DNA from 3 places in the Roseibium sp. AWQ4_290 genome. Region 2 is predicted to be linked to each of the others. Evidence: riboswitches for the same ligand, from Rfam matches in the RefSeq annotation. Region 2 holds a riboswitch; each other region holds the start of a gene.

Region 1 (3,265 bases), on a different contig from region 2:
CAGCTTATGTGCTCAAAGGGCAGCAGGCCAAACGGCACGGCCGTAAAGAACACCGAGGCCGGGATCTTGCCTTGCCAGAAAAAGGAGGCCGAGTGGCCCATTTCGGCGGTACCGGCCGAAACCGCATCAAAGACACCAAGGGCAGGCACCAGCTCTCCGGCCGCATAAAGATGGATCTGGAAACGCCCTTTGGACAGGCGGGCCACCTGATCGGCAATCCGCTGTGCAGTCACGCCCGGTCCCGGCAGGTTCTTCGGCCAGGAGGTCACCATCTTCCAGGTCACTGCGTCTGCTGCCCCTTGTGCCAGCGCTGGTGCCGGCAGCAAGCTTGCCCCGGCCGCTGCGGCGCCCCCAGTCGCAGCGCCGACAAAGGCCCGGCGGCTCAAAGAGGACTTCGAGGATAAACGGGTGTCTTCTGGCATGTCACTGGCTCCAAAGGGCGTGAAAATGATGCACCGGTCCATGCCCGGCCCCGATCTTCAGATCGTCGGCAGCGGCAATCGCCGCATGCACATAGCGTTTGGCCTCTGCAAGAGCCTGCTCCAGCGGTTCGCCCTTGGCCAGTCCTGCGGCAATGGCCGATGACAGGGTGCAGCCGGTGCCATGGGTGTTTAGCGTTTCAAGCCGCGTCTCCCGCAGCCAGATCTCCCGGCCCGTGCCGTCGGCAAACAGGTCTGCACTCTCAGCGCCCCCCCCGTGGCCACCCTTCAGCAGAACGGAGCAAGCGCCCAGCCGCAAAAGCTGCTCCGCCTGAGCGCGCATCTCCTCTTCATCAGCCGCAACTTCTGTCTCCAGCATGCGGGCTGCTTCGTGGAGATTGGGCGTGATGATGTCGGCGCGCGGCAAAAGACACTCGATCAGGCTCGCAACCGCACCGTCAGACAGCAGCGGATCGCCGGAGGCCGCCACCATGACCGGGTCCAGAACGACGGCACCCGTTTCAGCCGCGTCCAGACCAGCCGCCACAGCTTCGATGATGGCCGTGCCCGACAGCATGCCGATTTTGGTCGCACTCACCTTGAGGTCAGAATAGACCGCCGTCATCTGCGCCCGCACAAACTCCACAGGGACCTCATGAATGGCGCTAACCCCGAGCGTATTCTGGGCGGTCAGCGCGGCCAGAACACTGGCCCCATAGACACCATTGGCAGAAAAGGTCTTCAAGTCCGCCTGAATTCCCGCGCCACCGCCTGAATCCGATCCTGCAATGGTTACCGCAATCGCGGTCATGACACCCTCCTGACAGTTTGTGAATGGAACGCCGCTCACGCGGTTCTCAGCAATCTCTCGATATCGCGCAGCGACAGAGCATAGAGCGCGTCCAGCAGCTCCGGCACCAGACTGCCCGGGCCGCGCGCCCGCTCAGCCGCCACGTCCCCGGCAATGTTGAACACGGACAGAGCGCACGCAGCCGCGAGCGCCCGGTCCTCCTCCACGCTGGCAAAGGCGGCCAGAACCGCCCCGCCCGCGCAGCCGGTCGCCGTCACCCGCGCCAGCAGCGGATGGCCGTTCTGCAGGCGGTAATCTCCGCTCAGGCTCTCCACCTTGTCTTCAGCCCCCGTGACTGCCAGCACTGTGCCAGCGGAAATAACCGCGTCCACATCTTGCCGGTCCGGACACAAAGCTTCCAGTTCGGCCCCGTTCAGGCGCACCAGATCCGGCCCCCGGCCCAGAAGTTCACGGGCAAAGGCGCAGCGGACCGGCGAGCGGTTGACAAAAACAGGATCCATACAGACCGGGCGGCCCGCTGATCTGGCAGCGTCAAAGGCCAGCGGAATGGCCTGCCGCCGGTCCGCATCCAGCGTGCCCAGATTGAGCAACAGCGCATCGGCGCTGGCGGCAAATCCGGCCACTTCCTCCGGCGCAATTGTCATGGATGGCACCGCGCCGATGGCCAAAAGCACATTGGCGGTAAAGGTCTGCGCAACCGCATTGGTCACCGTGTGAACACGGGGACTGCGCGCGCGCACCCGCTCAAGCAAGCGGAAGACGGTATCCGCTGCAAGCGGCTGTGTGGATGCGGCAACGGACAGGCTCATGCACTTGCCTCCAGCAGGCGGATGATCCAATCAGAGAGAAGGGAAGGAAGGCATTTGGCCGGAGGCCGGAACGGTCTTCATCTCAACTCCCTCCGCCGGGATCAACCGGATCAGGTTCAAGGAGTTGGCGGCAGCCTCTCAGCCCGATCAAACCTGCCGGGCACCCCCATGAGAAGACCGCACTGCTAACAAGCCTCCAGGGGGATTGCAAGCCTTGCGGCCGGAAGACCTGCCATGCGGCAATTGACTGCGGCGGCCAGATCGGCCATGTGCTTGCAGGAACAGTTCATGCCAACATCCTGGAGCACCCCATGGTCCCGTTTTTCGTGATGATCAAATGCCAGCTGGGCAAGACCTACCAGGTTGCCAACGCCATTGCCGATGCGGAAATCGCCTCCGAGGTCTATTCAACCAGCGGAGACTATGATCTTCTGGTGAAGTTCTATGTCGAAGAAAGCGCGGATATCGGCCATTTCGTCAATGAAAAGGTTCATCCGATCGACGGAATTCAGGACACCAAGACGATTATCACGTTCAAGGCGTTCTAGGGGGCGCCACGGTCAAACGGGTTCAAACCGTTTTGCGGTCTGCGTCGACATCTCTGAATGTCTGGCAGCGAAACGCAGACAAGATGAGACGCGGTTTGCTCTGGCTGCGTCATTGCGGTGTGCCGGACCTGGAGGATGAGCATGCGCTGTTTTAAATTGCTGGCCTTTGCGGCCACCCTGCCAAACCTTGCCGCCGCCCTGTCCCAGCCCGCCCTCGCCCAGGGCATGCCGCCGGAGCAGATCAAAACTGTTCTGGATATGACCAAGGCGAACTGGGTGTCGTTCCGGGACTGGCAGGGCAAGCAGCTGATCTATTTCACCCATCTGGAATCCTGGACCTGCGGCATCGACTATGTGTTTTATGGAATAAATGGCGGAGCGCTGGATCAGATCTGGGAGCTGGCCCCGTGTGATCCGGACAATCCCAATGCGGTCCTGAAAGACAAACCCTATCTCGAGCTGCCGCCCGGCTCGGTTGAGAGCATCGATGTGCAACTGATCTATCCGGACGGCTCAAAAAGCCCGGTGCAGACTTTTCAGTACACACCGAAATAGCCTGCCGGGCAGAAGTCTTGCGATGCTGCGCACGCTTTGTTGCGGGGCATTGTCCCCGCGCTCTTTGACGGCATCTCAGACCAACCGCAATTCACAGGACCCCGGTTCCAGATCCGGGCAGGC
Region 2 (3,265 bases):
CCCGACCACCACATCGTCGGTTGTATAGGGAAACACCTTGAAGCCGTCCCCGCTTAATATGCGGGCCGCCTCCACCAGCGCGAAGACATCGGGCTGGAGACTGTCGTGGTGGCCGATGACTTCCAGCTTGATCCAGTCGGTCTGGAACAGGTCCCGAGCCATTCGGGCGGTGGTGACCGCCTCCTGAACCGAGTGGCACCCGGCGGTGTTGGGTAGAATCTTGACTTTCAGCTCCCGGATCATGGCCCAGAACCGCCCGCCGGAGCCGCTGCCAGCCGTTTCCCTGCGCAAGGAGACGGTCAGGATCTGCGCGCCTGAGGCCGAAACAGCCTCCGCCAGGATCTGCGGGGACGGATATTGCGCTGTACCGAGCAGAAAGCGCGACCCGACCGTTTCGCCATAAAAGTTCAGCATAGGCTTACCCTCCCTGCATCGGCGACAGGATCTCGATCCGGTCCCCGTCCTGGAGAACACAGCCGGCCCGTTCTTCGGCGGCCACAAGGTCCCCGTTTCTGGCAGTGGCCAGAAAGTCATGGTCATAGGCCAGTTCGTCAAGCAGGGCGGCCAGTGTTGCACTGGCCCGGTCCTGCGCCTCGCCATTAATGATGAGCTTCAAGGGAGGTCTCCTGCAAAAGGGGAAGGATCTTGTCTGCCGCCGAAACGGCAAAATGGGGAGCAAGCAGAAAGCCGTGCCGGTAAAACCCATTCAGGGAGACGCTATTGCCGCTAAAGACAAGGCGCGGCAGATTGTCAGCATAGGCCGGGCGCAGGCCCGCCCCGGTCTCAACGATCTTGGCCTCGGCAAAACCCGTATGAAGGCTGTAGGCAGCGTTAAGCAGTTCCATGGTTGAGCGCACGGAGACCGGACCCCGGTCATCGCTTTCAATCATTGTCGCCCCGACCATGAAATGCCCGCCCTCCCTCGGAACCACATAGACCGGGATGCGCGGATGCAGAAAACGGACCGGGCGGGAGAACGTGACTTCAGGCGCGTGCAGGATCAGCATTTCCCCGCGCACCGGACGCAGCGCGGGATCTGGTGCCGCCATGCCCGTGCACTCGACGTTCAAGCCCGTGGCGGCAAAAAAGTCCCGGCAGCCGTAGCGAATCCGGCCCCCGCGTTCGCCCAGTCCGGCCTCAAGAGCCTTGAGGGCCTTGCGCGGATCAAGATGGGCTTCTCCGGCAAAAAACAACCCTCTTGCGAACCGGCCTGCCAGATCCGGCTCCAGAACGCCCAGCGCTTCGGCCTCCACCCACTCAAAGCCGCTGGTGCGCGACGCAAAACGGCTCAGCTCTCCAGCATCCCGCGGAGCGGCCACCACCAGAGTGCCCTTGCGGTGGACCTCGTCGGGCACGGCGGCGTCCCACCAGCCGATGGACTTTTCGCCCCAGGACAGCACCTGTTCTTCCGCGTTTTCCCGCTCACACCAGGGGGCCAGCATGCCGCCTGCGAGCCAGGACGCACTGGCGCAAAGGCTCTCATGCCGTTCAATCACCTCGACCTCGAGGCCGCGCGAGGCAAGTTCGTACGCCAGCGCCAGACCGGCAACGCCTGCGCCCTTGATGCCAAGCCTCATGACTGGGCCCAGGTCGGACGCAGATGTGTCTTCTGCCGGAAAGACCCGCTTGAAATCAGAAAAGCCATAGGATGTGTCTCCGCAAGGACCCTGAGAAGGTCCGGCCGTCCGGTCCCGTGGTTTCTGGAAGGGAGGCTCGCAGCCAACTGCCGCGGCCCTTCTCGGGGCCGCACACCCTCCCTTCGCCAGCATGACCTGGATCAGGTTCGTCGGGTCCCTGCGCTGCCTCTTGAGCCAGCAGTATCTCAGCCCCTTGTCAGGGCACCCCGGGTGAAACCTTCTTGTGCCGCCCGATCCCGGCTGTTGTCAAGTTACCGTTGGGAGGCGTGCACCCGGTCAGGAAGCCCGGAGAGAAAGGCCTCCACCTCGCCGATTGTCGCAATCCTCAGAACCGTCAGGTGATCCGGCGGGGCCTGATATATCTTTTCAAGTTTCAGACGGGCGCTGTGCCGGGTTCGCCAGATATAGCTCAGAAAATCAAGGGTCTGTCGGTCAAAGACTTCCGGGCAACCCTCGGTCAGATCCGGACGGCTCTGGCCGTGATACCGGATGGAGCGTTTCAAGACCCGGAACAGCCGCCGGGCCACCGGCACATCCAGCCAGATGAAGGTATCTGCACGGGCGACCCGTTCCGGATAGGTGTTTGAATGGCCGCCTTCGAAAATCCACACGTCTTCCATATGAACCTCGTGGCTCATCCGGTCCTTTTCGGCCATGGTTCTTTGAACCCAGCCGGGGCGGAATTGGATCTTGTCCATGTGATAGACCGGAAGGCCGGTCTTTTTGCCCAGCGCGACGGCAAGCGTACTCTTGCCAGAGCCCGGACCACCAACAATCATGACGCGCTTCATGCCGACCTGCACCTTGAAGAAAAAGGCCCGTCTTTATAGCCGCTTCTGAGCAGAAGAAAACCTGAAACAGACTGTTCAATGGACACGTCCCGACACGCGGCCCAAATGAGATGTCAGACGCGAATTGACGGAGAGGAGAGACTGATGAGCTGGTTGAACTGCCCTGATCCCATTCCCGGAGTTGCCTCAAGCTGTGACCCGATCGAAACAATCATAGTCCCGCGCACCTCTGACCTCGGCGGCTTCTCCGTCCGCCGCGCCCTGCCCTCGGCAAAGCGGCGCATGGTCGGCCCGTTCATCTTCTTTGACCAGATGGGACCGGCGGAGCTTCTGGTGGGCGGCGGCATAGATGTGCGCCCGCATCCCCATATCGGGCTGGCAACAGTCACTTATCTGTTTGAAGGCGAAATGTATCACCGGGACAGTCTCGGCACCGAGATCGCCATTGCCCCCGGCGCCCTCAACTGGATGAGCGCAGGCAAGGGCATCGTGCATTCCGAACGCGAACGCCCGGAGCGCCTGACCGCCAAACGTCCCCTCTTTGGTCTGCAGAGCTGGGTGGCGCTGCCGAAACACCTGGAAGAAGGCGACCCGACCTTTCAGCATCACGGAACGGAGGAACAGCCGGAATTCTCCGACAAGGGCGCTTCGGTCAAACTGATTGCGGGCAGTCTTTTCGGTCACACCGCGCCGGTCAACACCGCATCTGAAATGTTTTACGCGGACATCACCCTGGAGCCTGGCGCCAAGGCGCCGCTGGATGCAGGCTGGGAAGAACGTGGCCTTTATACAATCTCCGGCCAGATCACCATATCCGGGCAGTCCTTCGACCCGGCC
Region 3 (3,265 bases), on a different contig from region 2:
TGACGCCGAAGAAGATGGTACAGACGAGGAGATGCCCTCGCTCTTTGCCGACCGGCATGAGCCGGTTCCGGTGCCGGTGCCTCAGGATCGGTCCAAACGGGAGCGGCCCAGCGCGTCGGATGCGTTGCGCGGGTCAGGGGCCGGACGCATGGTTCCGGTCGCGCTCGCTGGGGTTCTGGTTCTGATCGTTCTGGGCGCCGCCGCTTATTTCTTCCTGCCGTCGGAGGACCAGGCGGCGGTCAGCCGTCAGGAGACACCGGCAGAGGACACGCAGCCTGCCACTTTTCAGCCAGAGCCCGCGCCGTCCCAGGCCTCGGTGGCCGAGGACCCGGCAGATACGGGCGCAAGTGCCAAGAACACCGACAGGCTTCTGGATGACAGCGGCGGCGAGGTTGTTGCGCCTGATGCCCGCACGGTTACCACAACGACGATCACGCCGCAGCCGTCCGCACCGGTTGCCTCCACGCCCTCCTCGCCGGGAGCGGCCAGCACCGGCTCAACCTCTGCAATTCCGCTTGTGGAACCAGCCCAGCCGTCTGTTGGCGGGACACAGGGCGGTCTGGCAAGTATCACCCAGCCGGGAGCAAGCGCCTCTGCAAGCGCGCCAGCACCCAGTGGGGCCCAGCGGTCCATCCTCTATGAAGAAGGGGAAGATACGTCCGGAGCAGGTACGGCGTCTCAAGGGGCGGTTGTCTGGGGTCTGAGGCAAGAAACGGATCTCAACGGCAACCAGCTGTCTGTTCTGACCGCGCAAGTCGACATCCCCGAGCGTGGGGTGAAAGTTGATATCCGTATCAAGCCGAATGACGACACGTCACTGCCTGCAAGCCATCTGGTGGAAATCGAATATGACTTTCCGGACGGATTTGCGGCCGGGGACGTGGTCAATGTGCCAGGTCTTGTCATGAAGCCGACGGAAGAAGCCCGGGGCGATGCCCTGATCGGCGCGTCTGTGAAAGTCTCTCCCGGCATCTTCTGGATTGCCCTGTCGAATGACATCGACAAGGAAGAGCGCAATATGGGACTCTTGAGCGGGCGTGGCTGGATCGATATTCCGATGCTGTATGAAAACGGCAAGCGCGGCATCCTGACCCTCGAAAAGGGCGAAACGGGCAATGACGTCGTCAACAAGGCGGTTGCCTCCTGGCAAGCGGGCTAAGGCTTGAAAGAGCGCTCTGTCATCCGGTTTCAAACCGCTTTGCTGTGATATCTCTGATGTCTGGAAGCGAAAGTCAAAGCGCATGAAATGCGGTTGCTTCAGCCGTTTTCTCTCTGAAATGGCAGTGTCTTTAAGGTTTGCCGGAGAAAAGGTTTCCGGACCGGTCTTGCGTTTTGTCTCAAGGCGGGGCATGTTCGCGCCTCGGTCCGAGGGGTGTTCCGGTTTCCGGAGCTGAGATGGCGTTAAGCTGAACCCTTAGAACCTGATCCGGGTCATACCGGCGAAGGGACGGAATCCTTAGCCTATATCCCGGATCTCCAGTGTCATACTGGCTGGTCATTTTCCTGCTGTAACCGGATTCTGGAAGCTGCGGGGGCGCCAGCCGTGAGCGCCGGTCTCTTTTGCATGCCTTTGAATGGGTGTGCGAGGCCGGGGTGAGGACGGGAGATCCTATGCGTTCGTGTCTGCCAGGGCAGCCGTCATCGCACCAGCGAAGACCGGCTGCTGGAAAGAAAGATCCAAACAGCTGCCGTGCGCCCGGAGAGGCCGCATGAGAGACGTGCTGTTGGTGCTGAGGCGCATTGCCGTTTCTGTCCTTGCGGTCTTCGGGGTCTGGGCCTTACTTGTGGCGGTGTTTCAGCCGCCTGCATTCCTGCTGCCCGGCCCGGTCGATGTTCTGCGTGCCTTTCCCGCCAATGCAGGGTTTTTATTCTACCATGCGGGCATCACCGCGTCAGAGACCCTGCTGGGGTTTGTTCTTGGGGTGCTGTGCGGAACGGCGCTTGCCGTCTTGGTCTGGCTGTTTCCGCTCGCCGGACGCCTGGTCATGCCGGCCGTTCTGGTGACCCAGGCCTTGCCGGTCTTTGCCATTGCCCCTGTGCTTGTTCTCTGGCTCGGCTTCGGTATGACCTCCAAGATCGTCATGGCCATCCTGATCATCTTTTTCGCGGTGACCTCCACGGTCTATGACGGGTTGCGCCGGCTCGATCCCGGCCTTGCCGATCTTGCGCGCCTTTACCGGGTCAACCGGGTTCAGGAACTTGTGGTGTTCCGGCTGCCTGCGGCCCTTCCGGCGCTTGCCTCAGGGATGCGGGTGGCCGCCGTCTTTGCGCCCATAGGGGCGGTGGTTGGTGAATGGGCGGGGGCCAAAGGCGGGCTTGCCTTCATCATGCTGCAGGCCAATGCCCGCGGAAAAGCAGATCTTCTTTTTGCTGCAGTCATTTTGCTGGCCTTGATGGTTCTGGCGATGCGCGCTGCAGTCGACCACCTCACCCAACGTCTTGTTCCCTGGCAGGCCGAAGACTGACTGCCACATTCCGGAGGAGTTTCATGAAAAAAATCCTGTTGTCCCTGTCTCTTGCCACCGCACTTCTGGCCAGCGGTCCGGTTCAGGCGGCTGAGAAGCTTACCGTGCTTCTGGACTGGTTCACGAACCCCGATCATGCTCCTGTCATCACTGCGAAGACCAAGGGGTTCTTCGCGGCGGAAGGGCTGGAGGTGGAGCTGATCGAGCCGGCCGACCCGTCCATGCCGCCCAAGCTGGTTGCGGCCGGGCAGGGCGACATTGCCATTTCCTATCAGCCGACCCTGCATGCGCTGATCGAGGAAGGCCTGCCGGTGTCCTGGATCGGAACCCTTGTGGAAACGCCGCTTAACTCGCTGATCGTGCTCAAGGATGGGCCCATCAAGACCTTGAAGGACCTGAAGGGCAAGACCATCGGCTTTTCCGTGTCCGGCTTTGAAGATGCCATGCTGGGGCAGATGCTCAAATCGGTTGAACTGACCATCGATGATGTGGAGTTGATCAATGTGAATTTCTCCCTGTCTCCGGCGCTGATGGCAGGTCAGGTGGACGCGGTCATCGGGGCTTACCGCAATTTCGAGCTGACCCAGATCGAGATCGAGGGCAAGGAGGGGCGGGCCTTCTTCCCGGAAGAAAATGGCGTGCCGATTTTTGATGAGCTGGTCTATGTGGTCGGAAAGGATACGGTGGATGATCCGCGTTATGTCAAGTTTCTGGCTGCGGTGGAAGCTGCGACCATCTATCTGACAAACCATCCGGATGAGGCTTGGGATGCCTTCATCGAGGCCTATCCGCATTTGAAC

What was found. A riboswitch is a leader RNA that binds a small molecule or an ion and turns the genes downstream of it on or off. The one in region 2 is predicted to bind thiamine pyrophosphate.
Region 1: linked by a shared signal. The riboswitch ahead of thiM (hydroxyethylthiazole kinase) and the one ahead of ACXAH0_RS13030 (FAD-dependent oxidoreductase) in region 2 are both predicted to bind thiamine pyrophosphate.
Region 3: linked by a shared signal. The riboswitch ahead of ACXAH0_RS06040 (ABC transporter permease) and the one ahead of ACXAH0_RS13030 (FAD-dependent oxidoreductase) in region 2 are both predicted to bind thiamine pyrophosphate.

Annotation. Positions count from the first base shown of each region.
Region 1 covers NZ_JBSWYG010000001.1:113,703-116,967, forward strand. Annotated here, with positions in the region: gene ACXAH0_RS00480 (TRAP transporter substrate-binding protein) at 1-422, opposite strand, end outside; gene thiD (bifunctional hydroxymethylpyrimidine kinase/phosphomethylpyrimidine kinase) at 424-1,230, opposite strand; gene thiM (hydroxyethylthiazole kinase) at 1,266-2,039, opposite strand; TPP riboswitch at 2,109-2,217, opposite strand; gene ACXAH0_RS00495 (Lrp/AsnC ligand binding domain-containing protein) at 2,351-2,587, shown strand; gene ACXAH0_RS00500 (hypothetical protein) at 2,729-3,142, shown strand.
Region 2 covers NZ_JBSWYG010000011.1:138,312-141,576, reverse strand. Annotated here, with positions in the region: gene ACXAH0_RS13040 (thiazole synthase) at 1-414, opposite strand, end outside; gene thiS (sulfur carrier protein ThiS) at 419-616, opposite strand; gene ACXAH0_RS13030 (FAD-dependent oxidoreductase) at 600-1,577, opposite strand; TPP riboswitch at 1,737-1,856, opposite strand; gene ACXAH0_RS13025 (P-loop NTPase family protein) at 1,889-2,428, opposite strand; gene ACXAH0_RS13020 (pirin family protein) at 2,573-3,265, shown strand, end outside.
Region 3 covers NZ_JBSWYG010000004.1:218,709-221,973, forward strand. Annotated here, with positions in the region: gene ACXAH0_RS06035 (hypothetical protein) at 1-1,159, shown strand, start outside; TPP riboswitch at 1,359-1,465, shown strand; gene ACXAH0_RS06040 (ABC transporter permease) at 1,710-2,465, shown strand; gene ACXAH0_RS06045 (ABC transporter substrate-binding protein) at 2,489-3,265, shown strand, end outside.